2 regions of the Janibacter sp. Y6 genome follow, and region 1 is predicted to be linked to the other one. Evidence: riboswitches for the same ligand, from Rfam matches in the RefSeq annotation. Region 1 holds a riboswitch; the other holds the start of a gene.
The links. A riboswitch is a leader RNA that binds a small molecule or an ion and turns the genes downstream of it on or off. The one in region 1 is predicted to bind cyclic di-AMP.
Positions count from the first base shown of each region.

Region 1 (7,861 bases):
CCGGGGGACGATCGCCCACCGGTCGAAGGCCTCGCGGTTGTTGCGCATCGTGCGCCCCTCACCCGCACCGCCCGCGACGTAGGCCCAGGCGCGGCGGCTCATCGCCGACTCGGCCGCCTCCTCGAGCCCGGCGGCGTGGGTCGGCACCGCCGGCCGGTCGCCGACCACCCCGTCGCGGTAGATCTGGCTCTGCCGCTCACGGCCGGGGTCGGGGCTCGGGCTCATCGGTCCTCCTGGGTCGGGTGCGCCCAGGCTAGGGCCGTCGACCGTTCGTCGACAGGGCCTGGCCTGTTCGAACACCTGTTCGATATTGTGGAGCCATGGCGACGATGCCGCAGCTCCCAGATCCCGGGTCCCACCCGGGCGAAGGGGGTGTGCCGGCACTCCTCGACGAGGTCCACGCAGGAGTCGACCGGCTTCTTGAGGCGATCGCTCGTGACGATCGCACGGCAGGTCGGGTACTGCGAGCAGACGTGGCCGAGGTCGAGCGGCTGGCGCGGCGCGTCGACTCCGCGCGGCTGCGCCTCGTCGCCCGCGCGGACTCCGTGCGCGTGGCCGAGCGCACCGGGCACACCGACACCGGGGCGTGGCTCGCGCAGACGACGAACGGCGACAGGCGGCCCGCCTCGCGCGACGTCCGCCTGGCCGCCGCCCTCAGCGCGCCGACGGCTCCCAGCGCGGACGACCCGACCGCCGCCGCCGCGGGCGACGGGGTGCTGAGCCTCGTCGCTCCCCCGCCCGAGCCAGACCTCGCGCAGACCGCGGCCGCTCTGGACGACGGGCGGATCAGCGCCGAGCACGCCCGCGTCATCACCGGCGCGATGGCCGAGCTGCCCGACACCCTCACCCCCGAACAGCGCCGCACCTGCGAAGCCGAGCTCCTCCTGCTCGCGGTCAACCGGGCACCGGCCAAGCTGCGGATCGCCGCCAGACGCGTCCTCGAGACCGTCGAGCCCGACCAGGACGTCGTCGACGCCCACGAGGAGTCCGTGCTCGCCGACGAGGAGGCCCGCGCGGTCGATGCGGCAGCCTTCTGGATCAAGGACAACTCCGACGGCACCATGACCGGTCACTTCACCGTCCCCTGGGCCAGCGGCATCATCCTCAAGAAGGTCATCGACGCCATGACCGCCCCGCGCCGCAGGGCAACGAGCGGTGGCGCCGTCGGCACCGCCCCCAGCGACCTCGCCGCCCTCACCGGCGACACCCGGGTCGACCAGCTCGACTGGCAGCACCGCCGCGGCCTCGCCCTGGCCGACCTCCTCGCCCGCATCCCCACCGACCACCTCTCCACCAAGATCGCCGCCACCCTGCTGGTCACCACCCGACTCGAGGACCTGCGCGGCCAGCTGACCCGAGCCGGACGCACCGACGCCGGCGACCACCTCGACGCCGGCACCACCCGCCGCATGGCCTGCGCCGCCGGCATCATCCCCCTCGTCCTCGACGGCGCCTCCCAGCCCCTCGATCTCGGCCGCCAACGCCGGCTCTACACCGAAGCACAACGCCTCGCCCTCACCACCCGCTACGACCAGTGCGCCGCCGACGGGTGCGACCGACCCTTCGCCTGGTGCGAGATCCACCACCTCGACCCCTGGGCACAGGGCGGGAGCACCGACCTCGACGACGCAGCACCACTGTGCGGACGACACCACCGCATGCTCCACGGACCCGACTGGCAGCACACCACCACCCGAAGACAGGACAGGTCCGTCTCGATCCGCTTCTACCGACGGACGTAGAGCGATGGCGCGGCAGGGATCAGGCGGGCCCGAAGGGGGATGCCGGCTGGGCGGGAGGTGCCGGCTGGGCGGGAGGTGCCGGCCGGGCAGGGGGCGAGGCCGCGGAGCCCGGGACGGGCGCAGAACCGGGCTGGGCGGGGGGCGAGCCCGGGACGGGCGCGGGACCGGGCTGAGCGGGGGGCGAGCTCGGGGCCGGCCCGGCACCGGGCTGGCCCTGGGGGGTGGTGGCGGCGAGGGTCTCGACCGCGAGCACGGAGACGGCGGCGGTCCAGGCAAGAGGTGCGGGGCCGGCGGAGGCGCCGTCGTGGAGGACCTTCTCGGGCAGGGAGCCGCCCCGGGTGCGGTGCACGGCGAGCCAGCCGAGCGCGTCGCGGGCCTGGTCGTGCGAGTCCGCGGAGCTCGCCCAGGCGCCGGCGAGCAGGGCGACCTCCGGGGTCCAGGCGACGCCGTCGCCGCGCCAGTCCTCGCCCGGGGCGTAGCCGCCGTTGCTGCGGGCCATGCGGCGGCTGGCCGACTCGAGCGCCGAGCGCAGGCTCTCCTCGGCCCGGCCCGCGGCCCGGTAGGGCGGGAGCATGAAGGCGATCGACGCGTCCCGCGAGAGGCGGCCCCGCTGCCGCGGCCACCCGGCGGTACCGAAGACCTCGATCATCGCGGTCTCGAGACGCCGCGCGACCTGACCGCACCGGTCGGCGAGATCGAGGTCGCCCTCTCCGCCGAGACGGGCGAGGACGAGCTCGGCGTGCTCGAGACCGACGAGGATCGGGGCGGCGGTGCCCAAGGTGAGGCGGGGGGCGTCGACCTCCCAGTAGTCCGGGCTCGGCCGGGGCAGGCCGGACGCGCGGACCTGGCCCAGGGCGAGCCGGGCGCACCGGCGCACGAGCGCGGCGACGTCGTCGCGGGCCGAGGACCCGAGCCAGTCGTCCACGGTGCGGCCGGCCGACCACAGGACCCAGCCCATGCCGTCGGACTGCGGGTGACGGCCGTCGGGGGTGCCGCCGTCGGGGAGGTACCGGGCCTCGACGTGGTCGCCGACGACGAGCCGAGAGAGGGCGTGCATCTGCCGGACGGCCCCTGGGGCGTCGCCGAGCGCCTGGAGCGCGACCGCGACGTGAGCGGTGTCGCGGGGCCAGGCGTATCGCCAGCGGCCCTCCCAGCCGGCGACGGCGACGGGCAGCCCCCACGAGAGCACCCACAGGTCGAGCGCGGCCTCGGTGAGCAGCCCGCCGTGCGGGCCGTCGAGGTCGAGCGGGACCCCGGCGAGCAGCGCGTCCTGGGCGTCGACCGCCTCCGTGGCGAGCGGGCCGTCGACCGTGCGTCGGCCCCGGACGAGCAGACCGAGCTCGCCGACCGAGACGTTGCGCCGCGACGCGCGCCACGGCTGCTCCCCCGTCGTGGCCACGGTCGCGCCGAAGGACAGCTCGCGCGCGCGTCGCTGCCCGTCGCGGTGGTCGTTGCCCGCGGCGGTCAGCCCGAGCGCGAGCAGACCGCCGCCCCCTGCGAGGAGGCTGCGACGGCTGGGCACCGGCCCATGGTGCCAGGACACGCCGAAGGCCCCCGCCGGTGGCGAGGGCCTTCGAGCGTGTCGAGCGCGCTGGCGTCGAGCGACGGGGTGTCAGCTCACCCGGCCGTAGCCGGAGACCCCGTCGAAGACCGGGCGGACCGAGACCGAGGACCCGGTGCGCGGGGCGTCGATCATCATGCCGTCGCCGACGTAGATGCCCATGTGGTACGCCGGGGAGCCGAAGAAGACGAGGTCACCGGGCTGCGGGTTGCTCACCGGGGTGGTGGCGGCCTGCTGCTCGGTCGTCGTGCGCGGCAGCGACTTGCCGGCCTTGGCGAAGACGTACTGGGTGAAGCCCGAGCAGTCGAAGCCGGACGGGGTGGTGCCGCCGTAGACGTACGGGACGCCGATGTACTGCTTCGCGATCGAGATGACGTCGCCCGACGCGGCCGGGGCCTGCGTGGTCTCGGTCTGCTGCGTTGGGGCCGACTCGGTCGGGGTCTGCGTCGGGGCGGGGGTGCGCTCCTGCGAGCGGCTGGCGCTCTCGTCCTCCTGGCGCTCCTGCTCGGCGGCGGCAGCCGCCTGCTCGCGCTCGCGCTCGGCCTGCTCGCGGGCGGCCTGCTGCTCCGCGGCGATCTCGGCGCGGCGCTCCTGCACGAGGCGGACCATCCACGGCGGCGGGCCCTGGGGCTTCTCGACGGCGCCGACGGTCAGGGCGCCGAAGGTCTGCTGACCGGCGCTGGGGGTCGTCGTCTCGGGGGCGGCGACGGCGGGCGCGGCCGCGACGGTGCTGACGTCGGCGGCGGCGACCTCCTGACGGCCCTGGTCGACGGGGGCGTCAGCGGCCGAGGCCGGGACGGCGACGGCGGCGATGAGCCCGCCGGACGCGGCGACGACGGCCGCACCCTTGACGAGGGGGGTCGTCGCGTCGGAGACGATGGTGGTCAGCTCGGTGACGGGGTTGTACCGTCCGGCGGCGCGGTGGCGCCCGTGGCTGCGCTCGGTCACAGTGGTGCCTCTCGATGCCTACGAGGTGAGCTGTCGGGTTCGGGTGGAGGACACCCGGCCCAGCAGGACGCCGCGCGAGCGACGACCTGGAGGACTTCACCCCGAGGGGCGAGCACGCTCGCCCCGATGGTGGGTCCCCCGCTCCTGCCCGGTGGTGGAACCGGACGTCGGAACGGGGGCAGGACTCGGCGGTCCGTGTCGACGGTCCGTCCTCAGGGGGTGGACGGACTCCAGCACCGTACACACGACGTGAGCGAAAGTCACGTTCGGGTCACGGCAGTGTCACGAGATGGTCAGCGGCTCCGCCGGCTGGACGAAGACGTGGCTCGCGACGTCGCGGGGCAGCGACACCCCTTCGCTCTCCTGGGCGCCCTCGAGGACGACGACGACACGGTCGTCCTCGTCGTCGCGCACGACGACCCGGGCGCCGGGGCGGACCTTGGCCAGCGTGAGCAGCGGCAGCGCGGCCTCGTCGACCTGGACCGGCTCGCCGAGACGGCGCACGACGAAGGGGCCGGCCATCGACCCGTCGACGACCTCGGTGAGGCTGCTCAGACCCTCGCGGAACTCGTCGACCTCGGTCTCGCCGAGGAGCTCGTCGAGCCCGGGGATCGGGTTGCCGTAGGGCGACTCGCGGTGCTCGCCGAGGAGGCCGACGATCTTGCGCTCGACCCGGTCGGACATGACGTGCTCCCAGCGGCAGGCCTCCTCGTGGACGAACTCCCACTCGAGGCCGACGACCTCGGTGAGCAGCAGCTCGGCGAGGCGGTGCTTGCGCATGACCCGGGTCGCGAGGACGCGGCCGTGGTCGGTGAGGACCAGGCGGCGGTCGGTCCCGACGTGCACGAGGTCGTCGCGCTCCATCCGCGCGACGGTCTGCGAGACCGTCGGGCCGGAGTGGCCCAGACGCTCGGCGATCCGGGCGCGCATCGGAGGGATGCCCTCCTCCTCGAGCTCGAAGATCGTGCGGAGGTACATCTCGGTGGTGTCGACCAGGTCCTTCACGAGACCGATTGTGCCCGCTCATCGGCTCTGGACCTATCGCGCAGCCGGCGCCGGTCCGCCCGCAGCACCCAGTACGTCACCCAGCCGGAGCCGACGAGACCGGCGAGGCCGAGCGTGAGGGCGGCGGCGGTGAGCGAGAAGAGGCCGGTGAGCGCGGCGACGGCGAGCGCACCGCCGGCGTTGCCGATCTCGCCGCAGAAGCGCCACCCGCCGAGGAACTGCGCGCGGCCGAGAGCCGGGGCGTTGTCGGCGCCGATCGTCATGACGATGCCGGCGCCCAGACCGTTGGCCGCGGCCATGCCGCACGCGACGACGACGAGCCCGACGAGGTCGGTGGCGAGCGGCAGCGCGATCATCGTCGCGCCGAGCAAGAAGCTCATCGGGCCGGCGATCGCGGCGCGGCCGAAGCGGTCCATCGCCCATCCGGCGGGGTAGACGAGGAAGAGCTCGACGACCCCGGCGACGGCGAAGACCGCCGAGCTCTGGGCGCCGTCGAGCCCGATCTGCGTCGCCCACAACGGCAGGATGACCAGCCGCGCCTGGCGCAGCCCGCTGATGACGAGCACGCCGAGGCCGAGGGTGAGCAGGACGCGGGAGTGCTCGCGCAGCACCCGAAGCATCGTCGGCGTGCCCTCCGCCTGCTCGCGGGCGGCCATCGCGCGCTCGTGCGAGCCGGTGATGTCGGGGGTCGACACGACGATCGCCAGCGACAGCGCGGCGAAGGCGACGGCCACGCCGAAGGCGCCCTGCAGCCCCGTCGCGGCGACGACCGCGCCGCCGACCGCCGGGCCGAGGAGCATGCCGACACGCAGCGAGCCGCCGAGGAGCGACATCCCCCGGGCGAGCCGGTCCGGCGGCAGGACGTCGATCATGAAGCCCTGACGGGCGAGGAAGAAGACGCTGCTCGCCAGCCCGGTGACGAACATCCCGACCGCCATGAGCCACAGCGTCGGCGCGAAGCCCGCGACCGCGATGGCGACGACGTCGACCACACCGGCGAGGACGAGGGCGCGCCGCTCGCCGAGCCGGGCGACGAGCGCACCGCCGGGCAGGGCGCCGACGAGCTGTCCGACCCCGATGAGCGCGACGACGAGCCCGGCGGTCGCGAGCGAGGCCCCGAGGTCGTCGTGGGCCCGCAGCGCCGCGACCGGGAGCAGGGCGCCCGTGGCCGCCCCGGTGGCGAGGGTCGGGCCGTAGGCCGGCAGCGCGATCCGGCGCCAGGCGAAGGGGGTCGAGGTCATCACCGGCATCGTCTCAGGTCGGGGGTCTGCGGGCCGTCGTCGTCCGTCGCTAGGGTCGGTGCCCATGACGCCGTCGTCCGCCCTGGCTCCCCCGTCGCCCACCGTCGTCGACGCCGATCACCAGGGTCCGCCCGGGTGCGGCAACGGGGGGTGGGTCTGCGGTCTGCTCGCCGACCGCCTCGAGGCCCTCGCACCGGGGTCGGGCGAGCTGCCCGCCACCGAGGTGCGACTCGTCGCGCCCACGCCGGTCGGCCGGCCGCTGCGCTGGGAGGTCGAGGGACGGGCCGGTGACCGCGATGTCGCGGTGCGGCTCCTCGACGCCCACACGGTCCTCGGCGTCGCCCGGCCGGCACCCTCCCCGTCGCTCGACGTCCCTGACCCGGTCTCGCTCGACGAGGCCCGCACCGCGGCCGACGGCTACGACCTCACCGGGCACCCCTACCCCGGGTGCTACGTGTGCGGGCCGGACGCGAGCGCCGGGCTGCACGTCTACGCCGGCGCAGTCGCCGGACGTGAGGGCGTGCACGCGGCGCCGGTGACCCTGCCCGACGCCGAGCTGCCGACCGTCTTCGCCGCGCTGGACTGCCCGGGCGCCTTCGCCGTCGGCTTCGGGGTCGACGCGCTCCTGCTGGGGACCTTCGTCGCCGAGGTGCGCTCGCCCGTGCCGGTCGGCCGCGAGCTCGTCGTCATGTCGTGGGACGAGGGGCGCGAGGGGCGCCGTCGCCACTGCGGCACGGCCCTGCTCGACGGCGACCGCGTGCTCGCGAGCGCGGCGGCGACCTGGGTCGACGTCGGGCGGCGACGGATCCCTGGGACGGCCCCGGCGGCGGGAGACGCGCGATGAGCGAGACCGTCTTCACCTACGCCGCGCCCGCCCTCAAGTACGGCCCCGGCGCGCTCGACGAGCTCGGGCACGACGTCGCAGGTCTCGGCGCGACCCGGGCGCTCGTCGTCACCGACGCCGGGGTGCTCGCCACCGGTCATCCCGAGCGGGCGGCGCAGTCGTTGCGGGCCGCAGGCGTCGAGGCGGTCGTCCACGACAGCGCCCGGGTCGAGCCGACCGACGCCTCCCTCCTCGCCGCGGTCGAGCGGGCCCGCGCCGAGGGCACCGTCGACGCGGTGGTCGCCGTCGGCGGCGGGTCGAGCATCGACACCGCGAAGGCGGTCTCGCTCATGCTCACCAACCCCGGCGAGCTCATGGACTACGTCAACCGTCCGGTCGGCGGCGGGCAGGCACCGAGCCGGCCCGTCCTGCCGGTCGTCGCCGTGCCGACGACGACCGGCACGGGCAGCGAGTCGACGACGATCTGCGTGCTCGACGTGCTCCAGGCGCAGGTGAAGACCGGCATCAGCCACGCCCGGCT
Region 1 covers NZ_JAKLYZ010000010.1:32,906-40,766, reverse strand. Annotated here, with positions in the region: gene L6241_RS16110 (alpha-hydroxy-acid oxidizing protein) at 1-225, opposite strand, end outside; gene L6241_RS16105 (DUF222 domain-containing protein) at 474-1,742, shown strand; gene L6241_RS16100 (hypothetical protein) at 1,762-3,264, opposite strand; gene L6241_RS16095 (C40 family peptidase) at 3,355-4,251, opposite strand; cyclic di-AMP (ydaO/yuaA leader) riboswitch at 4,255-4,425, opposite strand; gene L6241_RS16090 (metal-dependent transcriptional regulator) at 4,534-5,256, opposite strand; gene L6241_RS16085 (MFS transporter) at 5,253-6,497, opposite strand; gene L6241_RS16080 (hypothetical protein) at 6,562-7,341, shown strand; gene L6241_RS16075 (hydroxyacid-oxoacid transhydrogenase) at 7,338-7,861, shown strand, end outside.

Region 2 (7,861 bases), on a different contig from region 1:
ACCGGACCGCCGCCGCCAACGAGGCGGGTCAGGAGCTGCTCGCGACGGTCTTCGAGCACCCGGCGCTCGAGGGGCACAGCGCCCCGGTCGTGCACCCGGCGGCCGAGATCGAGCAGGTCAGGTGGCTCGACCCGCGAGAGCCCCTGCCCGACGACCTGGCACCGCTGCTGCTCCTGCTCCTCGAGCGCTGACCGGGACAGCCGTCAGGCGCTGACGGAGTCCGGGCGGGTGCCGATGAGCCGCAGCGAGGCCATGCCGCACGACGGGCACGGGTGGACGAGCGGGGCGTCGACCTCCGGCCAGATGACGCGGAAGGTCGTGTGCCGCCGGCAGCGGTAGGCGACGGCGCGGGCGGTGCGGAGCGATCGTGCGGAGCGTGTCCTGGCCATGCACGGGATCTCACACCCTCGGTGTTTCCCGTTGTGAGAGAACGTGTTTCGCGGGTGTTGCGTGATGACCGCCCAGGTCGGAGGCCGGAGAACCCCCGCGGGTGTGATGGGCTGGGGTCCTGACCGACCCGCCCCACCACCCGAGGTGACGACGATGACCCCTTCGAGCCGATCCGTGCGCTCCAGCCTCAGCGGCCCGGCCCGCACCGCCATCGGCACGAGCATCGCCGGCGGTGCGCTCGGCGCGCTGACCAACGGGCCGGGCCACCTCACCCACCTCTTCCGCGGCCGCTTCCCCACCGTCGCCGTCACCGGGATGACCGGTGTCGGCAAGACCCGCCTCGCCGACACCCTCGCCCGGCGCAGCCCGACCCTGGGCAGCGACGACGTCGGGTCGGCGACGATGGAGCGGCGCACCCGCAAGACGGCGAAGGGGCGTGGCTTCCGCTTCCGCGTCGTGCCCGGCGACAACGCGGCGACCCGGCTCAGCGCGCTCGACGAGGTCTTCCACGACGACCCCGTCGACGGGGTGCTCCACGTCGTCGCCTACGGCCACGCGACCCCGCGGCGCACCGGCGGCACCACCGGTGTCGCGCAGGCGACGCGTGAGGAGCTGCTCGCCGACGAGCTCGAGGACTGGTCGATCACCGCGCACCGCATCGCCTCGATGGCCGTGCGCCGCGACCGCCCGATCTGGCTCGTCGTCGTCGTGACGAAGACCGACCTCTTCGAGGACGAGCTCGACGAGGCGGTGCGCTACTACTCCCCCGGCAGCGGGTCCCCCTTCGCCCGGCGGCTCGACGAGCTGCGCTCGCTCGCGGGCGGGGCGAAGCTGTCGATCGACGTGCTGCCGATGGCCGCGCCCGACGGGACGAAGCTCGGCAAGGGCTCGGCCGCCGAGCGCCAGCTGAGCGCTCTCGAGACCCGGATGGCGCAGCTGAGCGGGCACGTCTGAGCACACCCGCAGGGGTGGGGGCCGTGCGGCCCCACGCGCGGTCCGCGAGCGGTTGACTGACCTCATGGCGAAGTACCGCGTCCACGAGGCGGGGGTCGCACGCGCTCACGAGCGCATCGAGGCCCGCCAGTACGTCCTCGACAGCACCTGGACGGAGGTCCAGCCGGGTGCGGAGCGCCGCAACGCCTATCTCGAGCGGCACTCGTGGCAGGAGTACGCGCAGTGGCACCTCGGGCTGTGCGAGGGCGCGGGCGAGGAGACGAAGGGGAGGTACGCCTTCGCGTACGGCGACCTGCGTCGGGTGCACCGCTCGGCGCTCATCGCGTGCGTCTACCGGGCCTCGGAGTGGCACCACAAGTCCGTCGAGCTCGCCGCCCACGACCTCCTCCAGCACCTCGACGAGGTCGCCGGCATCGGCGACCACGAGTAGGCGAACTCGCTGGTCGAGGTGCGAGCGCCGGCCAGCCCCTTTCGCTGGTCGAGGTGCGAGCACCGGCCAGCCCCTTTCGCTGGTCGAGGTGCGAGCGCCGGCCAGCCCCTTTCGCTGGTCGAGGTGCGAGCGCCGGCCAGCCACTTTCGCTGGTCGAGGTGCGAGCGCCAGCGAGCCTCGAGACCACCGCAGCCCCTCAGTCGAGGCAGAACTCGTTGCCCTCGGGGTCCTGCATGACGACGAAGCCGGCCGACATCGGCGGGGCGGGCTCCTCGCGGCGCACGCGGGTCGCCCCGAGCGCGACGAGCCGCTCGCACTCGGCCTCGAGAGCCGCCATCCGCTCCGCCCCCTCGAGCCCCGGCGCGGCCCGGACGTCGAGGTGCACGCGGTTCTTCACCGTCTTCGCCTCGGGGACCCGCTGGAAGAAGACCCGCGGACCGACCCCGTCGGGGTCCTCGACCGCCGACGCGCCACCCCAGCGAGCCTGCGGCACCCCGCGCGCCGCGAGGAAGGCGTGCCACGCCTCGAGCGGGTCCTCGCCCTCTGCGAGCTCATGCCCGGGTGGCGGCGGGATCCGGTAGCCGAGGGCCTGCGCCCAGAAGCGGCTCAGCGTCTCGGGGTCGTCGGCGTCGATCGTCACCTGGATCGTCGTGGCCATCGACCGAGCCTGGCACGACGCCCGCACGCTGACCAGACCTGGGCGAGCAGACCTGGCTACGGTGGCGGCATGCTCGTCGCCTTCTCCGTCGCCCCGTCCACCACGACCGACCCCGAGGGCTCGGTGAGCGAGGCCGTCGCCGCCGCCGTCCGGGTCGTCCGCGACTCGGGCCTGCCGCACCGCACCGACGCGATGTTCACGACAGTCGAGGGCGAGTGGCAGGAGTGCATGGACGTCGTGCGCCGCGCGTGCGAGGCCGTCCAGGCGCACAGCCCCCGCGTCTCGCTCGTCCTCAAGGCCGACATCCGCGAGGGCCACACCGGCATGCTCGACGCGAAGGTCCAGCGCGTCGAGGAGCACCTGCGGGACTGACCCGACCCGGACCCGCTGACAGCCCCACCCGAGGAGATCCCCCATGGCCGCACCCCGCCGCGCTCTCGTCGTCATCGACGTCCAGCAGGAGTACTTCGAGGGTCTGCTGCAGATCCAGCACCCGCCGCGCGAGGAGTCGCGCGCCCGCGTCGTCGAGGCGATGACCGCCGCCGCGGACGCCGACGTGCCCGTCGTCGTCGTGCGGCACGCGGCACCAGCTGGCTCGCCGGTCTTCGACCCCGCGACGCCCACCTTCGAGCTCCACCCCGACGTCGCCGCCCTCGCGGAGGGCGCGACGCTCGAGATCACGAAGTCCTTCGCCAGCGTCTTCGCGGGCACCGGGCTCGAGGAGTGGCTGCGCGAGCGCGACGTCGACACCGTCACCCTCGTCGGCTACATGACGAACAACTGCGTCCTCGGGTCGGCGGCCGCGGCCGAGCCGCTCGGCCTGACCGTCGAGGTGCTCTCGGACGCCACCGGCGCGATCGACATCGTCAACGCCGCCGGGTCGGCACCGGCGCGCCAGGTGCACGACACCCTCATGGCGCTGCTCGCCTCGAGCTGGGCTGCCGTGGCCACGACGCAGGAGTGGGTCGACGCGGTCCGCGCCGGCGCCGCCCTGCCGGCGGACAACCTCGTCGAGTCGGCCGCACGCGGGCGCGGGCCCCGCCCGGCGCAGGCGTAGCCGGAGGCGGCGAAGGGGGGACCGGTCCGGTCCCCCCTTCGCCCGCGCGGTCAGTCGACGCTGATCTCGCCCATCGGCTCCCAGCCGTCGCCGTCGACCTGCCGCGAGACGATGAGCGGGGTCGAGACGAGGTACTGGGGGAAGACCTCGCGCATCCTCGCGAAGTGCTCGGAGCGCACATGCGGCTCGGCGCCGTCGTCGTCGAAGGCCTCGAGCAGGACGTAGGTCGTCGGGTCCTCGACGCTGCGGGACCACTCGAACCACTTGTTGCCCGGCTCCGCGCGGGTCGCCTCGGTGAACTCGCGGCTGATCTGCGGCCACTCGTCGGCGTGCTCGGGCTTGATCGCGAACTTGACGTTGATGAGGATCATGGATCCCACGATGTCAGAGCGCGCAGGCCCGGGAGGCCGCGGCCCGGGGGTCTCGTCCCGACGATGGCACGCTGGCCCCATGCTCGACGTCCTCGTCGTCTCCGACACCCACGCCCCCCGCTTCTGGAAGGCGCTGCCAGGCCCCCTTCGCGCGCCGCTCGAGCGGGCCGACCTCGTCCTGCACGCGGGTGACGTGTGCACACCGGACGTCCTCGACACCCTCGCCGAGCACGCCCCGGTGCACGTCGTCCTCGGCAACAACGACAGGCCCGAGGTCGCCGCGTGGGGCGGCGGGGTGCCCGAGACCCTCGAGCTCGACCTCGACGGCTTACGGGTCGCGATGATCCACGACTCGGGGGCGAAGGGGGGTCGCGACCGCCGGATGCGGCGCCGCTTCGAGCACGCCGACCTCGTCGTCTTCGGGCACTCGCACATCCCGATGGACGACGACACCGGCGCGGTGCACCTCTTCAACCCCGGCTCGCCGACGGACAAGCGCCGCCAGCCCCGCCCCACCTACGGGTGGCTGCGCGTCGAGGACGGGCGGCTGGTCGGCCACGAGGTCGTCGAGATCTGACCCGGACCCCGCGCCCCCCTCGCCGCGACCCCAGCTACCACGCAGTACTGGTCGTGATCACGACCAGTACTGCGTGGTAGCTCGCGGGAGAGCCGGGCGGGTGGAGCTCAGCCGCGCAGCGCGCGCCCGAGCTCGGTGTACTGCTCGACGAGCCCGTCCATGTCGGCCTGCGTGTGCGCGAGCGAGACGAGCCACTGCTCGTCGAGCCCGGGCGGGGTGAGGACGCCGCGGTTGACGCCCCACAACCAGGACAGCTCGGCGACGCCGAAGTCGGTCGCCTTGTAGTCGCGGTAGTTGCGCACCGGCCCGCTCGACCACGTGACGCAGCCCTTGAGGCCCATGCCGACGGTGTGCGCGGGCAGCTCGAGCTCGCGGATGACGTCGTCGATCCGGCCGAGCGTGCCGAGGTTGATGTCCTCGGCGGCCTGCAGCGCCTCGTGGGTGCACACCTCGTCGACGGCCTCGGCGGCCGCCATGACGAGCGGGTTGCCGTTGTACGTGCCGAAGTGGGCCATCCGGCCGTCGACGACGACCTGCATGACCTCCGCGGTGCCGCCGAAGGCCGCGAGCGGGAGCCCGCCGCCGATGCTCTTGGCGAGGGTGACGAGGTCGGGCTTGACCCCGATGCGCTGCGAGGCGCCGCCGTAACCGGCGGTGAGCCCGGTCTTGACCTCGTCGAAGATCAGCAGGGTGCCGGCCGCGTCGCACGCGGCGCGCACGCCGGCGAGGTAGCCCTCGTCGGGCAGGACGATCGCGAGGTTCTCGACAACCGGCTCCATGACGACGGCCGCGACCTGGGAGCCGTGCTGCTCGAGGATGCGCTGCAGGTAGGGCAGATCGTTGTAGGGCACGACGTGGACGGTGCCGGCCTCGACGTCGAAGGGGACCTCGGGCGTCGGCGCCTCGGCGGGACCGGCGTCGGCGAGGTCGGGCTTGACGGAGACCTGGAGGGCGTCGTACCCGCCGTGGTACCCCCCTTCGATCTTGATGATCGCCTTGCGCTCGGTGTACGCGCGGGCCGCGCGGACGGCGTACATGAGTGACTCGGTGCCCGACTGCGTGAAGCGCAGCATGTCGAGACCGAAGCGCTCCTGGTAGCGCTCGGCGACCCGCGTCGCCGTCGGCGACGGGGTGACGAAGAGCGTGCCGACCTCGGCGAGGGCGTGCTGGACGCGCTCGACGACGACGGGGTTGAGGTGGCCGACGAGCATCGCGCCGAAGCCCATCGACAGGTCGAGCAGCTGACGACCGTCGACGTCGGTGAGGTGCGCCCCGCGCGCCGAGGTGATGGAGATCGGGTAGGGCTCCCAGTGCTGGAAGGACGAGGTGACGCCGAGCGGGAGCGACTTGCTCGCGCGGGCGTTGTGCTCACCGGACCCCGGGGTGTCCTTGGTGAAGCGCTCCCACTCCTGGACGAGGAGGGCCTGGACCCGGTCCTGGTCGAGCGGGGTGGAGCTGGACGGGAGCACCCGTCGAGCCGCCGGGTCCGCGGCCGGCCAGCTCGGGGTCGGGGTCGCGTCGGACATGTCATCGCCTCCTGACGGGGCGGCCGACGGCCGCCGTGGTGGGCTCATCATGACGCACGCGAGGACGGCGGCGAAGGGGGATCGAGCGCGCCCTGCGCGGTCGCCGCGGGCCGTCCCGCCGTCGGCGGGCGAGAAAAGAAGGTCACGGGCTGGTAAAGGCGGCGTCTCTGGCCTACTCTTCAGGCACCTCCTGACGACGGGAGGAAGGCCTCCAGGCACGCCGAGTCCCGCCAGCTCGGAGGTCCCCCTGATTTGCGACATGGCGGGAGCGGGGGACCCAACTTCTACCGACCGGTCAGCCGGTCTCGGGGTGAAGCCGGGTCGTCCACCGTGACGACCGGCGGGGTGCATCTCCACCCTAATCCGACAGCTCACCTCGAAGGCGCTGGAGACACATGACCGCATATGCCGGCCGCCACCGCGCGCCCAAGAGCACCCCGTCCATCGCCCGTGCGGGCGCCACCGCCGCCACCTCCCTGGCCGCCGTCGCCGTCGCGGTGCCCGCCGCGGGCGCCGCGTCCGCCGCCCCCGCGAGCGTCGCCACCCCGGCCGCCACCGCCGCGTCGAGCACGAGCACCGCCACCATCCGCACGCTGTGGCAGGGCCACCGCGGCGGCCTCGTCAAGCAGGTCCAGCGCAAGGTCGGCGTGAGCGCCGACGGCGTCTTCGGCCCCCGCACGAAGTCCGCCGTCAAGAGCTGGCAGAAGCGTCACGGCCTCACCGCCGACGGCGTCGTCGGCCCGCGCACCGCCGCGAAGATGGGTCTGCGCGCCACGACCGCGAAGAAGAAGACCGCGTCGCGCACGAGCAGCCGCACCTCGAGCATCGTCGCGACCGCCGCGCGCTACTACGGCACCCCCTACCGCTACGGCGGCACCTCGCCGTCGACCGGCTTCGACTGCTCCGGCTTCACCGGCTATGTCCTCAAGCAGCACGGCAAGTCGCTGCCGCGCACCGCCGAGGCCCAGCGCCGCGCCGCGTGGAAGACGAGCAACCCCCAGCCCGGCGACCTCGTCTTCTTCGGCGCCCCCGCCTACCACGTCGGCATCTACGCCGGCGCCGGCAAGATCATCGACTCGGGCCGCAGCGGCACGAGCGTGAGCAAGCGCGCCATCTGGACCAACCAGGTGAGCTACGGCCGCTTCTGAGCCGACCCACCGACGAAGGGGGACCCGTGGCGAGCGCCGCGGGTCCCCCTTCGTCGTCTGGGCCCCGGTGAGGCATCGTGGTCCCGTCAGCGAGCGAAGGGGTGTCACCGTGGGACGGTCGACGAGACGTGCAGGTGCGGGGGGCGCGCTGCGCCGGGCAGGGGCGCTCGGGGTGGTCGTCGGGGTGAGCCTGTCGGCGTGCTCGATGGTCTCGATCGGACGTGAGGAGCCCGAGGCCTCGGGCGAATCGGCGAGCTCGAGCGGCTCGTCGAGCCCGACGAGCTCCGCGGCCCTGCCGCAGGGCACCCAGAGCACGTCGTCGGTGACGACCTACCCGGTGACCGAGCCCGAGGGGCTCGAGTGGGTGGTGCTCGTCGACGACCCCGCCCAGACCCGTGCGGTCGCCGGCCGTCTGCTCGGCGCCGGTGAGCCGGTCATCTCGGTCAACACCGCCGTCGGCATGGTCGCGGTGCGCACGAGCGACGAGGACTTCGAGGAGCGGGCCGCGCAGGTCGACGGCGTGAGCGCGGTCGCGACCGACCGCGACCCGGCATGGCAAGGACCCGAGGAGGACGGCTCGGGCGCGATGTCGCTCCCCGCCACCACCTCCGTGCCCGCCGTCCGGCGCGCGACCATCGCCCCGGCCCGGCCGTCGGCCGCGTCGGCCGCGCCGAAGGCCGACCCCCTCGACGACCGGTTGTGGGGCATGAGCCTCATCGGGGCGCCGCAGGCCCAGGCCGCCGCGGGCGA
Region 2 covers NZ_JAKLYZ010000002.1:299,396-307,256, forward strand. Annotated here, with positions in the region: gene L6241_RS06330 (GNAT family N-acetyltransferase) at 1-191, shown strand, start outside; gene L6241_RS06335 (hypothetical protein) at 204-389, opposite strand; gene L6241_RS06340 (GTPase domain-containing protein) at 544-1,344, shown strand; gene L6241_RS06345 (hypothetical protein) at 1,409-1,774, shown strand; gene L6241_RS06350 (VOC family protein) at 1,971-2,432, opposite strand; gene L6241_RS06355 (thiamine-binding protein) at 2,502-2,804, shown strand; gene L6241_RS06360 (isochorismatase family protein) at 2,848-3,489, shown strand; gene L6241_RS06365 (putative quinol monooxygenase) at 3,540-3,860, opposite strand; gene L6241_RS06370 (metallophosphoesterase family protein) at 3,940-4,437, shown strand; gene L6241_RS06375 (aminotransferase class III-fold pyridoxal phosphate-dependent enzyme) at 4,545-5,963, opposite strand; cyclic di-AMP (ydaO/yuaA leader) riboswitch at 6,172-6,363, shown strand; gene L6241_RS06380 (C40 family peptidase) at 6,359-7,111, shown strand; gene L6241_RS06385 (S8 family serine peptidase) at 7,221-7,861, shown strand, end outside.
Region 2: another riboswitch for cyclic di-AMP. It lies ahead of L6241_RS06380 (C40 family peptidase); the one in region 1 lies ahead of L6241_RS16095 (C40 family peptidase).